Regions from separate parts of the Metabacillus elymi genome, predicted to be linked through region 3. Evidence: riboswitches for the same ligand, from Rfam matches in the RefSeq annotation. Region 3 holds a riboswitch; each other region holds the start of a gene.
The links. Region 3 has a riboswitch for cyclic di-GMP ahead of HUW50_RS20440 (HNH endonuclease). Riboswitches for the same ligand answer to the same signal wherever they lie in the genome.

Region 1: it holds a riboswitch for cyclic di-GMP, as region 3 does, so the genes downstream of both, HUW50_RS00550 (anti-repressor SinI family protein) here and HUW50_RS20440 (HNH endonuclease) in region 3, are expected to answer to the same signal.
Region 2: it holds a riboswitch for cyclic di-GMP, as region 3 does, so the genes downstream of both, HUW50_RS07625 (anti-repressor SinI family protein) here and HUW50_RS20440 (HNH endonuclease) in region 3, are expected to answer to the same signal.

What each region holds. Positions count from the first base shown of each region.
Region 1 covers NZ_CP055263.1:112,436-116,654, forward strand. Annotated here, with positions in the region: gene HUW50_RS00540 (DEAD/DEAH box helicase) at 1-887, shown strand, start outside; gene HUW50_RS00545 (YqhG family protein) at 1,012-1,809, shown strand; cyclic di-GMP riboswitch class I at 2,173-2,255, shown strand; gene HUW50_RS00550 (anti-repressor SinI family protein) at 2,287-2,433, shown strand; gene HUW50_RS00555 (helix-turn-helix domain-containing protein) at 2,536-2,871, shown strand; gene HUW50_RS00560 (hypothetical protein) at 3,139-3,345, shown strand; gene HUW50_RS00565 (hypothetical protein) at 3,404-4,189, shown strand; gene HUW50_RS00570 (PqqD family protein) at 4,189-4,219, shown strand, end outside.
Region 2 covers NZ_CP055263.1:1,583,535-1,587,753, reverse strand. Annotated here, with positions in the region: gene HUW50_RS07635 (hypothetical protein) at 207-419, shown strand; gene HUW50_RS27010 (hypothetical protein) at 463-585, opposite strand; gene HUW50_RS07630 (DUF3221 domain-containing protein) at 854-1,375, shown strand; cyclic di-GMP riboswitch class I at 1,614-1,697, shown strand; gene HUW50_RS07625 (anti-repressor SinI family protein) at 1,724-1,855, shown strand; gene HUW50_RS27495 (Spo0E family sporulation regulatory protein-aspartic acid phosphatase) at 1,939-2,142, shown strand; cyclic di-GMP riboswitch class I at 2,251-2,334, shown strand; gene HUW50_RS07615 (VanZ family protein) at 2,827-3,270, opposite strand; gene HUW50_RS27005 (hypothetical protein) at 3,353-3,484, opposite strand; gene HUW50_RS27000 (hypothetical protein) at 3,779-3,910, shown strand.
Region 3 covers NZ_CP055263.1:4,443,358-4,447,576, reverse strand. Annotated here, with positions in the region: gene HUW50_RS20450 (HNH endonuclease) at 1-490, opposite strand, end outside; gene HUW50_RS20445 (thermonuclease family protein) at 975-1,787, opposite strand; cyclic di-GMP riboswitch class I at 1,991-2,073, shown strand; gene HUW50_RS20440 (HNH endonuclease) at 2,146-3,024, shown strand; gene HUW50_RS20435 (nuclease-related domain-containing protein) at 3,127-3,981, opposite strand; gene HUW50_RS20430 (hypothetical protein) at 4,189-4,219, opposite strand, start outside.

The DNA.
Region 1 (4,219 bases), 1.4 Mb from region 3:
TCGATTGGCCAAAACGCCATGTTGAAACCGTGCCAATCGACTTTTCAGAAACAGAACAACATCTATATGACACGATTTCAGCATTAAAAACTTCCTCTCAATATGCGGCAAATACATTTTCAATCATGACACTTCAACGTGAAGCATGCAGCAGTCGCGAAGCTGTTTATATGACATTAAAGAAAATGCTAGATCGCCCAGAGGAAGAAGAAGCCGTTCTGCCTAATAACGTAATTAAAGACATTATGATGGCGATCGATGGTGTCACACAAAATACAAAAGCTCTAAAGGTTGTTGAGCTCATTAAAAACATTAACGACAAAGTAATCATTTTCACGGAATACAGAGCTACTCAATTTTATCTACAATGGTTTTTACAGCAAAACGGCATTACTTCTGTTCCCTTCCGTGGCGGCTTTAAACGTGGAAAAAAAGACTGGATGAAGGAACTCTTCAAAAATCGAGTGCAAGTTCTTATTGCAACAGAAGCTGGCGGTGAAGGGATCAATCTTCAATTCTGTCACAACATCATCAATTACGACTTACCTTGGAATCCAATGAGACTTGAGCAACGAATCGGCCGGATTCATCGTCTAGGACAAGAGCATGATGTCCATATTTACAATATGGCAACAAGAAACACAATGGAAGAACACATCCTAAAGCTTTTATATGAAAAAATACATTTGTTTGAAAAAGTCATTGGTGAACTAGATGAGATTTTAACAAGATTAGAAATTAAAAATTTCGAAGAGCACATCCAAGACATTATGTACAATTCGAAAAGTGACGGCGAAATGAAAATCAAGATGGAAAACTTAACCTCAATCCTTGATTATGCTCAGCATTCTCAAGAGCAAAGAAAGGCTGCTAGTGGAAATCAATAGTAATATTCAGCTTCGAAAAGTATAAGCCACTAAAGGAATATCTAATCCTTTAGTGGCTAGACACAAATACTTAGTACAAAAAATATTTTTTAATTAATATGCTAGTTTGAAAGGTGGAAACATCATGCAGCAGGAAAAAATTCATAGCTATTTAGAAAGCTTCTTCAAGGCAAATTCCTGTGACATCATCGAAAATGAACCCGGCTATATGACCGTCCAATTAACAATCAACATGGATAAGGAGTTAATGAATCGGCCTTTTTATTGGCATTATCTAGAAAAAACAAATGGAGTTCCAAACCCAATGAAACTAACATTAATAACAGATCAACAAAAAGCTCCTGGTGATCTAAAGGGTGAGGTCATGCATTTCGGCGCCCCACGCCTACATCAAATCTTTCAATCAACTACACGTCTAGGTAGCTACATTCGCTTATTTGAAAAAGTCACTTCTCCAGGTGGGAGCATTCCTTTACACCCCTGGCTTTGCGCCAATTTCATGGTATCTTATCAATGTGATATGAAAAAAGATCAGCTACACTCAATCGGTCTGCATCTCGTAAGTGGAACCTTGGTAGAAAACTTTCAAGAAAAGTTAGAAAAACTCGAACTCACACCAAAAATACCTGATCTATGCTTTAATATGACTCCACTAATCAAACCGCAAAGCGGACTAAAACGAATTGAACAGTTTATTGAACAAAGCATTAGCAGACAAGATCATTCATGGGCAGACTCTGCAAGGCAACGATGGAATGAAGACCTAAAGCTTCTAGATCACTTTTATGAAGACTTAGACGAAAAGCCTGACTGCTACCATTTAGAGAAGGAAGCTTTGCGCGAGCTTTATGAACCACAAATTAATGTATCAGTGCAAAATGGCGGTATATTTTATTTAACCCCTCAAGCAATCTTTAAATAGGTTACCGTTAAACAAGCAATTGGTAGGTACAATTGCTTGTTTTTTGTCTCCTTTTATGATTTTTGCAAAAAAGATAGATAATTCGACAAAAATTAATTTTTATATTTTTAACTTTTCTTAAAGTTTTCTTAAAGTTTAAATAAAGATGTGCTAAAAATACTTGTTTAAACTCAGTTAAATAGGCATTTACACCCATGTAACATTACATTAATATTACATTTACCATTTTGATATAAATTTTTATCTCTCGACATAGTTCTGCACACTTCCTTTAAATTCCTTTTTATAATAAGAGTAGATATATTGATAGATACATAAAAAGGACTTTTGTATCAATTCCCAATATCAAATAATGACAATTATTCAGTCAAAGGGCAAACCTATTGAAAAATAGGGACGCAAAGTCACAGGTCTAACGTTCTTACTATGATGGCTGGACTGCCTGAAATACAGGCAAGTATTTTAGGAGGGTATAAGTTGAATATTGAAATCATTGATCGTATTACAAAGGAAAGCCATCTTGACCGCGAATGGGTAGAGATGATTTTAGAGGCACTTGAAGTGGGTATTAGTGTAGAGGAAATAAAAGAATTTTTAGTTGAAAAGGGAAGCCCTGTAAAATGAATAAAATAGGGCTTTGTAAATTTTTTGATAAGATGTTCTTCATATAAAACAAAACCTTCTTTATATGTTATACTATTGCTAACAAGGAAGGTGATCTTTGACGTGATTGGTCCACGAATTAAAAAATATAGAACTCAAAAAAATTTATCTTTATCTGAACTAGCTGAAAGAGCAGGAGTTGCAAAATCCTACCTAAGTTCGATTGAACGCAATCTCCAGTCAAATCCTTCTGTACAATTTTTAGAAAAAGTTTCATCCGTTCTAGGCGTTTCCGTTAACACCCTTCTCGATGAACAAAGTGAAACAAACCCACAGGAACTTGACAACGAATGGACAAAGCTCGTTCAAGACGCCATGAAATCAGGTGTCTCCAAAGATCAATTTCGCGAGTTTTTGGAATTTAATAAATGGAAGCTACAGAATGATAATGATAAATGAGGGCATGGTTGGTGATTTTTGATCGCCGATGATGCTCTTTTTGTTTTGTTATTGTTCGTTTTATTGAATACCACCCCCTACCCTATTTCTACTTATGAATATGTCAATTGTCAAAATTCCTATTTCTATGTCGAAACTTTCCCCTTTTCATATTAACTTATACGCTTTATAATGTTATAGAGAACAAAATAGTACGAATATACTATATTTTGTGATTTTTTTACTCCGTTTGTTCTTTATAAAGAAATGAACGGAGGAGGTGAGAAAATGACAGGTAAAATTAGTGAAAATCGTCCGATGGTTTTGGAGCATCAGGCGATTCGGTTTGAGACTGCGCAGAGTTGGAACCCGGGTAGAGGAAATCTAAACCATCCTGGAACAGGGAATGATGGTGTAAATTGGCCACCGAACAATCCGAATCCTACACCAGGTGGCGCTGGGGCCCCTGGACAGGGGAAAGGCAAAAATAAATAATGAAATTGGGAGGTCAATTAATCAGTTGACCTCTGTATAAAATAAGGAGTCATTTATCATGTATAGAAAACAGATAAAAATAGGTGAACACCTTATTTTTATTTCAAGTCATTCTAGTACAGTAATGAAAATGTTTAATCGAAATTTCTTTTTAATAGATGATAATATAAATGATAAACCAGATTTCTCCATTCATATTATAGAAGGTTATGGAATTTCTTTTGTTGATTATCATGTTTCTATTCTCAAAACAAGCGGAGCAATTTCCTATAAAAGAGCAGATTACTTAATAGAAGTAGACCTAGAATACAAAAAATCTACAATTTCCATACATAACGATCTAGCTTTAAAACACGCTTTAATGAATCTATATAGTTCTTTTCTCGTCCATAACAACTGGGGAATTTTATTGCATTCTTCATGTGTACTCGAGAACAGTGGAGCACATATCTTTTCAGGTCAATCTGGTGCTGGAAAATCAACAGTTGCTAAATTATCTTATCCTCGAGAGCTACTATCTGATGAAGCAACTATCATAAAAATCACTCCTGAAGAAGTCAAAGTATTTGACTCCCCATTTAGAAGTGAACTAGAGGGAAAATGTCATTCTGAAACTCACACCTTAAAAAGTATTCAACTGCTACACCAGTCGGTAAATAATGAACGAACCAAATTATCAAAATCAACTGGACTATTACAGCTCATGGATAAAGTGTTTTACTGGACCAATAGTCCTGATGAAACAAAAAGAATATTTCATTTGTTAAATAAGTTAGTGAATCAGGTCCCTGTCTATGACCTACACTTTCAAAAAAACAACAGCTTTTGGGAGATGATCTCTTAATGAAACAATATATCAAAAAAAGTGATTATG
Region 2 (4,219 bases), 2.9 Mb from region 3:
AAATGAAAAATGTTAATTCCTCTTCTATAGAAAATACTTCATAAAGCGTATTGCCCCTTCAAAGTTCACAATAATAACATTACCTGACCAGTATCATACTATTCTTTCCCAATACATAATGAAGCCTATCTCACCAAACTAATCATAAATCAGCTAGAAATAACAAAAACTAACAATAAGTCCGTAAAATATAGGAGGCATAAAGCATGGGATCAAATTCAGGTAGCTCAGGTAGAGTCACTGTCATCTTTCATCATGATGAACATTCACTAAAGAAAATTCATAACCTAGCTGAATTAACAGCATTATTAGGCTCAGACCTAATCTTTATTGATGAATTTAAAGAACCAAAGAAGCTTGATAAAAAGGTTTGGAAGAGCCATGTAAACGGAATGAGTCTCGAAGTGTATCTAAAGTAAGAACAATGAAAAAGAGGCCAAGTAAGGCCTCTTCTAAGAAAAATTAATTTAATAAAAGCGTCACTGCTGCACTCAATACAATCGTAACAACAGGAAGTGCGATCACAAGAAGAGTTTTCTTTCTCTTTCTAGTTCTCTCTATCTCTTCAGGTGTAGTCCATGTCATCAAACCAATCTCCTTTTTTTTATGGAAGCTAGCTTGCATTGCTATAAGTAGAACCTCTATAGCTTTCCGTCATCACTTTCAGATTTTCATCATTACCTAAATTATGGAATACTTTATCAAGAAATTCATAAGGCAAACTCACTATTATTGGTAGTACTTTCTTTGTGGATTTAAGCCAATCAAGATAACCTGTAACTCTTCTCATCATAAACCGTCTAATGATGATAAAGCTGTGATGTTTATTACATATCATATTGGAGGACCCACAATGAAAAGAAAACTCGCCCTCATCATCACAATTTCAACAATCGGACTATACGCCTGCGGTAACGACCAGCCCACAACATCAGGATCAAACGAACAACCACCAAAAGAAGACCCAGCAACAAGCATGCAACTAGAAGGCTACGTCGTTGAAAAGACAGCAAATACAGTATTAGTCGTAAACCCCAATCCAAAGGAAGCAACTCAATCCAATGGCCCAGCCTACTTTTCAAATACACCAGACACACTTAAGATCGGAGACAAAGTCAGCATCTCCTATGACGTCATGCTAGAATCCTACCCAGGCCAAGCAGAAGCAAAAGCCGTAAACGTCCTAGAAAGCCACAAACCAAGTGGAGCAGACCTCACTGAGGAACAAGTGCTCAATAAAGCCTTAAGCAATAAAGAATTAAAAACTCCAATCTTATCAGTCTTTCATTATAATAAGGAAACAGACACATGGAAGATACAGGTGGATAGTATCATGGGAGAAAAAGAAGAGTTTATAATAGAAGATAAATACTAAATAAAAAGGCATTAGCGCTAACCATCAACTATTGCTTCCTAACCTCAGATATAAAAAAACTTACTAAATAGCCACTCCATGAAAAAATATGTCACTTCTCTAAAACCTATAGAAATAAAAACGACTAAGAAAATAACTTTCGACATATTATGTTGATACTTGCTATAACTTGTCAATTTATATTTATTTATTATATAGGAAAAGAACAGTACTATTTAACTACAACTTCTGTTATTTAAACAGAAAAGGGCAAACCTTTCAAAAGATAGGGTCGCAAAGCTACAGGTCTAAGGTGATCAACTATGATGGCTGAGCTGCTTAAAATATTTGATATTTTAGGAGATCCACATGCTAAGTTCTTTAATTATAGAAAAAGGTCTAGACAAAGAGTGGGTAGAATTAATCTTATCCGCACTAGAAATAGGAATATCTGTTGAAGAAATTAAAGCTTTCATCAATCAATCTCCCAGACCTGAATAAGGTCTTTTTTTTTTTACAATCTTATGAACACGTCATTTTCCTTAATTACCTTTATTATTTATACGGAGTGAGCCAAATCATCTATGGATATATCTAGGAACACAATCTTAAATGTAGAACATCAACTAGAAAATACTATAAGAAAGGACTTAATACAAACCATTAGAATCTATGGATTAAGTCACGCAGAAACCATAGCTATCGGTCAAAAAATGGATAAATACATATTTGAACTTCAGCTTATCAAACAATTCAAAGGTAAATGGTTTGTTACCAAAAGCCTATAACGGTGAAATCCATGATGAATTTTGTCAATTTATATTTTCCTAATTTAATTCCAATTATGGTACCATTTTCACAAATATCATTTACATAAGGAAATAATAAATTTAAAAATCAGAAAAAGGCTAACCTATTGAAAAATAGGGTCGCAAAGTTACAGACCTAAGGTTTAACACTATGGTGGCTGGACTACCGGATTTACATTCAGGGGGCTGCTGCGGTTGAAAAAAATCAAAGCAATTATTTGTTTTATTAAAAAGAACCACAAATACAGCTATTATTCAAATCAGTGTATGAGATGTGGGAAGAAGAAGAGAAGAGCTGCTTAGAGTGGTTCTTTTTCCTTATATATTTTTTTGTATGTAACTGTATTTGAACTAAGCTTATTAAATGTCTTTCTTGTAACAAGTAAATTCATCATTAACTTCCTTTGAAAATATGCACGATCGAGGGATGTAGTTTAAAATGTCATGCAAGAAATTATTGTAAAAAACATTATCAGCGTTATGTTGTGCGAGCAAGGAGAAAAGAAAGTACCATATAAAATGGTTATCTTAAGTCTCCTCTAAAATATTCTTCTACAAACTTAGACCCTTCCATTTTAATGCTAAAATTAATTTTCATGGTACGGTCCAATGATTAACAGTCTAATGTAATCATTAGTACGATTCATTGGCTCTATCTTTCAACTAATGTCTTCTGACCTCAGAAGTAAACACCTTACTATATAACCACTCCACAAATCGATAGCACATATATAGAAGTATAAACAAAATCAACCCTGCAACATCATAGCCTACATCCAACAGCCTACCACTCCGTGAAAAAAACAACTGAGCCACTTCTGTCAAAAAAGCAAAGCCTACAGAAATAAGCACAACCAATAACCAACGCTGCAACGCCCAATAAAGCAACATGGCCAAAAAGAAAAAACAAATGAAATGGCCAAGCTTTTGAATAACATATGTAATATCGTATAAACTACGAAGATCGTTAAGAAAAAAATCAGCAAGATTTGGATGACGTGTAAACTGAAAATGTAGCTCTTGCTCAGTAATGAACAAAAACAAACTCTCCGTACATATAAACATTAAAAGAATTCCTATATATAGCATAACAACAAAGATCTTCAACTAGAGTTCACCTCTTTAAGAGGATAAACACCAATGCAGTTATTTATTCCTCTAAATGAAAAAAAGCATCTATACGAGATGCCTAAGCAAACATTCTTTTAACAGGTTTTTTTCCCTTCTTAATATACATCTTCCCATCCTGCTTACACTTAAATAGTTTGATCCTAAACAAACGAAGTGGTGTATACACCTCTTTTAATTGTACTAAAGGCATCCCTATTATCCTCCTTTAACTCTATTTTGAATATGACTATACCGCAATAAGAGACAGAAATGAACCGTTTTGTTCTTATTTGAGAACGAAGTTAATTGTAGATAAATGTCGAAATGAATTTCCAATATTATTCTGTTGAGTGCATATAAATATCAAAGTATATTCATGTAGTTCGTAATACCCACGTTATTAAGGTGTAGATACGATTAACTGTAAAGAAATTCAAGCCGAAATATTATATAAAGATAAAGATAAGATTCGACAACTTTGTCGAAAAAAAGGGGGTCATAAAAGATGGCAAATTGGGTAACACCAGAAGAAATCTCAAGAAAAAAGGAATTAAGAAAAAAACTCATCACTTATTCGTTTCCAGTTCTAGCAATTGTGATCGGTGCACTTGTAACAATTGCAGCAAACGGATTATAGAGGAAGACTACCACCATCAGTGGGTGTAGTGTTCCTTCTCCCCAAGACCTATAGTGAGACTTATCAGATCTTTACTGCCAATAATGACAGGTTTAAAAAAATTTGAATCTGTTACTCTGCATTATACAAAGGATGAAAACACTTCCAACAGCACTTTGGTACAAATTACCCAAAAAATAATGTAAAAAAGCTGACAAAAAGATGGTAAAATAAGTTTTGTAAGTGAAAAACAAGAAGAATAGTATCCTTTTCTGTAAGAAATTGTAGATTTCTTGTGGAAATAGTCATTATATTTCTTTATAATAGTCA
Region 3 (4,219 bases):
AATTCCTCGAAAGATACTTAGTAACATTTCCCATAAAAATCTCTACATTGGAAACAATTTCATTAGATAAAGTATCTATAGAATAGTCTCCAAACTCATGAAATCTAACAAACTGATAAAATCCCATACGTCTATGACTACCTATCTTTATCCACTTCATTAGACCATCTGCACAAACTTTAGCATCATCTTTTTTTCTAAAAACTTGTGCATCAAAAAGTCGAGTAATAAATTCTTCATTCTCTTTCATATCCAGTTCAAGACCTGCTCTTCGTTCTGAATTTTTCTCATCTATATCTAACACATAACAAATTCTTACTCCATCTGGAACTTTAGTAGAAAAGTCAATTAGATATCCATCTTGTTTATTTACTGGTATTCTTACCCTGTATTTATTTTCTTTAGGACGTCGCTCAAATATAGCTTGAGAATTCTTTAACCTTAGAGCCACTACTCTCAATATTTCAAATTTATATTCATCGTTCAACATAAGTCCCCCATTACGAAAATTTCAAAACATTTTTAAAGAGCTCTCACTAAGAGAACTCTTTTTTTTGTTTTCTACCTACAATTAGGTGTACCAATTCTATTAGAACAAAGATCATAGTAATAAACCAAGCACCAATGAATAATATTCCAAGTAAAATATTGACCCACAGTCTCTTTGATCTTAGCTTATGAACAATTAAAGGTCTAACACCTAGCTTGGCTTTAATCATAGGTAACATATAAAATAAGACAACTACAACTAATATGAAAATTGCAAGACCACCACTTATCTCTGTTACTTCTTCCGTTCCCTCAATCTCTTCACTTGATAGCTGTTCATCATTATCAGATTTACCAGCTTTTACTTCTTCTACAGAATTCTCTTTATCTGTCTCATTGTTATCTTGACTATTATCTGTTTTTTTCGCTACAACATTCTTATCTTCTGTTACTTGATTTTCTTGTTCATTTACAGTTTCTTTTTGTTATTGTTCTTCCTTTTGTACTGGCTCAACTTCTTCTTTAGGTTTATTTTGAGAATACATCCCAACATAATTACTAGTTGCGTAGTCCATTGCTGAGATTATTCTATCCTCGTATTTATAATCACCATAGTCGTAGAAATCTTCTACTAATCCCGCTTTAGTTATTGCTTCTTGATGTAACTGATCATTTACAAATACCCAAGCAAGCAATCTATCATACTTGTCAAAAATCTCTCCACCATCTGTTTCAAGTGTTATCTTACCCTGCTTTAAAAAGTTACATGTAAAATCTGATGCTTCTATCCCAAAAGGTTCTTGTTCAATGGTGCTCTCTGGTGTATCGATATAGAGAAATCGGGTTTTATAGATTTGACCGTTCACATTAAAATTTGCTGTATCTCCATCTGTACATTTATCTAGCGTAGCTGGATATTTTTTTCCCATCGCCAATGGAGTTGCAGTTTTTGAAGTAGTAGTGGCATTGGGTTTAGGTTGGTCATCTCTTACTTCTTGTGTCGACTGTTTTGAAGTACCTTCACTAGAAATTGTATATCCTTCAAGGTCAAGTTTCGATTCATTTAAACCAGATGTACATGTTGAATTTGTGTTATTTTGTTTAATCAATTGAATAAGCTCTTGTTTATTCTTTGCTGACTCCGCTAAAGGAGTTGGGCTATGTAACAGGTACATACAGTCTGCTCTTCTAAAGTGACCACCAAGCTCATCTCTACCGCCATTATGTGCTTCAGCTGGAGTTATTAATGTAAAAAGAAATGTAAAAATAAAAAGATATAAAATATAATGCCATCTCAATGGAAAAACCTCCTATTTTATGTAAAACCCTCTACAAATATATTACCATACAGAAGAAAAAGCACTAGGACGAAAGATTTAATAGATGGTAATTCTAACAATTTTTATAGAGTAATCTTTTAGTATATAAAACTTTTATATAAACTATATTGAACAACTAGAATTTTATAGTATTATAATCATAGGTAATAAATACTAAAAAGTTGAAATATTGGCAAACCATTTGAAAAATTGGGAAGCAAAACTTAAGGGCTAATCTGTTAAGGTATACCAGCCAGTTGCATCTTTTATAGATTTCAACGCCCTTTTAGGGCGTTTTTTCTATTTTGATAATAATATTGTAAAGGGGAATATTAACATGGCTTTTTTTCGGGCGATAGGTAAGGGAATTGGTACTATAGGTGGAGGTATTATAGGTGGTGGTGTAAAAGTAGTTGGAAAAACTGTAGGCTCTAAATGGGTTGAAGAAGTTGGAGATGGTATTAAACAAGCATCAACTATTGCTCTTGATAATGCAGGGCAATTTGTAGACGGAGCAGTTAAAGGTACATACGGTTTAATAAAACAAGATGATTTAGCTAAACAAGAAGGTTTTGGTGACCTTAAGGACTCTACTGGAAGAACTCTAAAAGGACTGGGTAACACTATCGAATACACAGTAAAGAGTGCTGGGACAACTTATCAAGGATTAAAATCTGGTGACAGCGAACAAGCTTTACAAGGTGTTAAGAATATAGGAAAAGTTGCCGTTGTATCAACGTTAGCAATTGGTGTAGTTGATTTTGTAGATGGTGCAGATGTTGTTGATGCTGAAGAATTGGATACAAGAAATGATCATTTGTCGGGAGATGTACATCCAGAGACAGGAGTACCATTTGAAACAAAGACTGTTGAGTTGCCTAATGGAGAAATTAAAACTAGTGCTTTCCCAGTTTTTGAAACTGCCTATGAAATTACTTTACCCGAAAACATGTATCTACAAAGTGATTCAGTACATTTTTCATATGCAAATAATGAATTATATGAAGAAATACAAACAAATCCTAGTCTTGCTAATGAATTGGACCTAGACAAAACTGATATTGAGCAATTATCTCAAGGTAACACTCCAGAAGGCTATACATGGCATCATAATGAATCCCCTGGAATCCTACAACTTGTAAATGAAGAAACTCATCATAATACTGGACATACAGGTGGTAGAGAGCTTTGGGCAGGCGGAGTTGAATATCGTTAAAATCCAACTGTATTAAGTTTCCATTTCTTTTTTATCAAGATTGTAATAATTTTTACTAAGCACTTTCTAATATATTAGTAAGTGCTTAGTAGTTCTCCCCCTTTATCCCTTATTAACAACTATTTTTTGATGTTCGAAACAGTATATTTCACCTTTGAACCTCTTATTGTTAGACAGACAATATTCCTTAACTTTTAAAGGAACAACTGTACCACATACTTTGCATTTGTCTAAAGATGTCTTCTTTTGAACACCATTAGAAGTCTCTTTAGTAGCATTTGATTTAAGCAGTCGCACATGACGTTCTCTAACCTCAGAATCGCGTATATTAGCTCGTTCTACCTTCTGGTACATTTGTACTATATCATTTTCAGAATACACTGGTGACCCATTCTGAAGCTTCAGCACATTCAACTTCCTATTTATGAACTCAAACAATTCAATATCATAAACAATTAAGTTCTTTGATTGGATTTTCCTTAACTCTAAATCAACTTTAAATGTACACCGTTTAGTGAAGGATACCATTGATACAATGTTTGTATTTTCTATTGGGACGATAGCTTTTAATGCTGAGATATGACCATAGTTCTGATGGAACGGATTAAGCATATTAAATTTCCCATTCACAGACCATGTCTTTCTATCTTTACCTCCATATATTGTTCCTTGATAATTCTTTGTCTCAATAACAAAAACTGCATATGGCGTTAAAACAACATGGTCTATTTGACTATAGCCCGACTTTGATTTTGAATTTGGTACTAGTATATCGGAAAGATATCTACAATCTTTTGGTATTTGATCTAGTTGTATATTAATCTTATACTCTCCAATGTCTCCGATTCTTGTTGGTTTTACCTTATTTATATTTTGTACTTGATTTGATTGTGGTGTAGTTTTTTTGGTATCAAATGTCTTCTTTACTTTGTTCTTTTTAAAAAATTTGGTGAACATACTTATACTCCTAACAATATTTGACCTATTGCCTTTTATATCGGTATATTCATAATAAATTTAAGAAAGATAATCCCAACTTTTTAATGATTTGACTTTCAACACTCTTTAATCGCTCAAAAAAGGACTTGTTGTTGCAGTCCTTTTAAGCTTAAATCAACCGTTAGTTAAAAACTTTATATTCTGACTATATTTACACTGTATTAATTAAGAAATTACTGCAATAATCATATTTAAT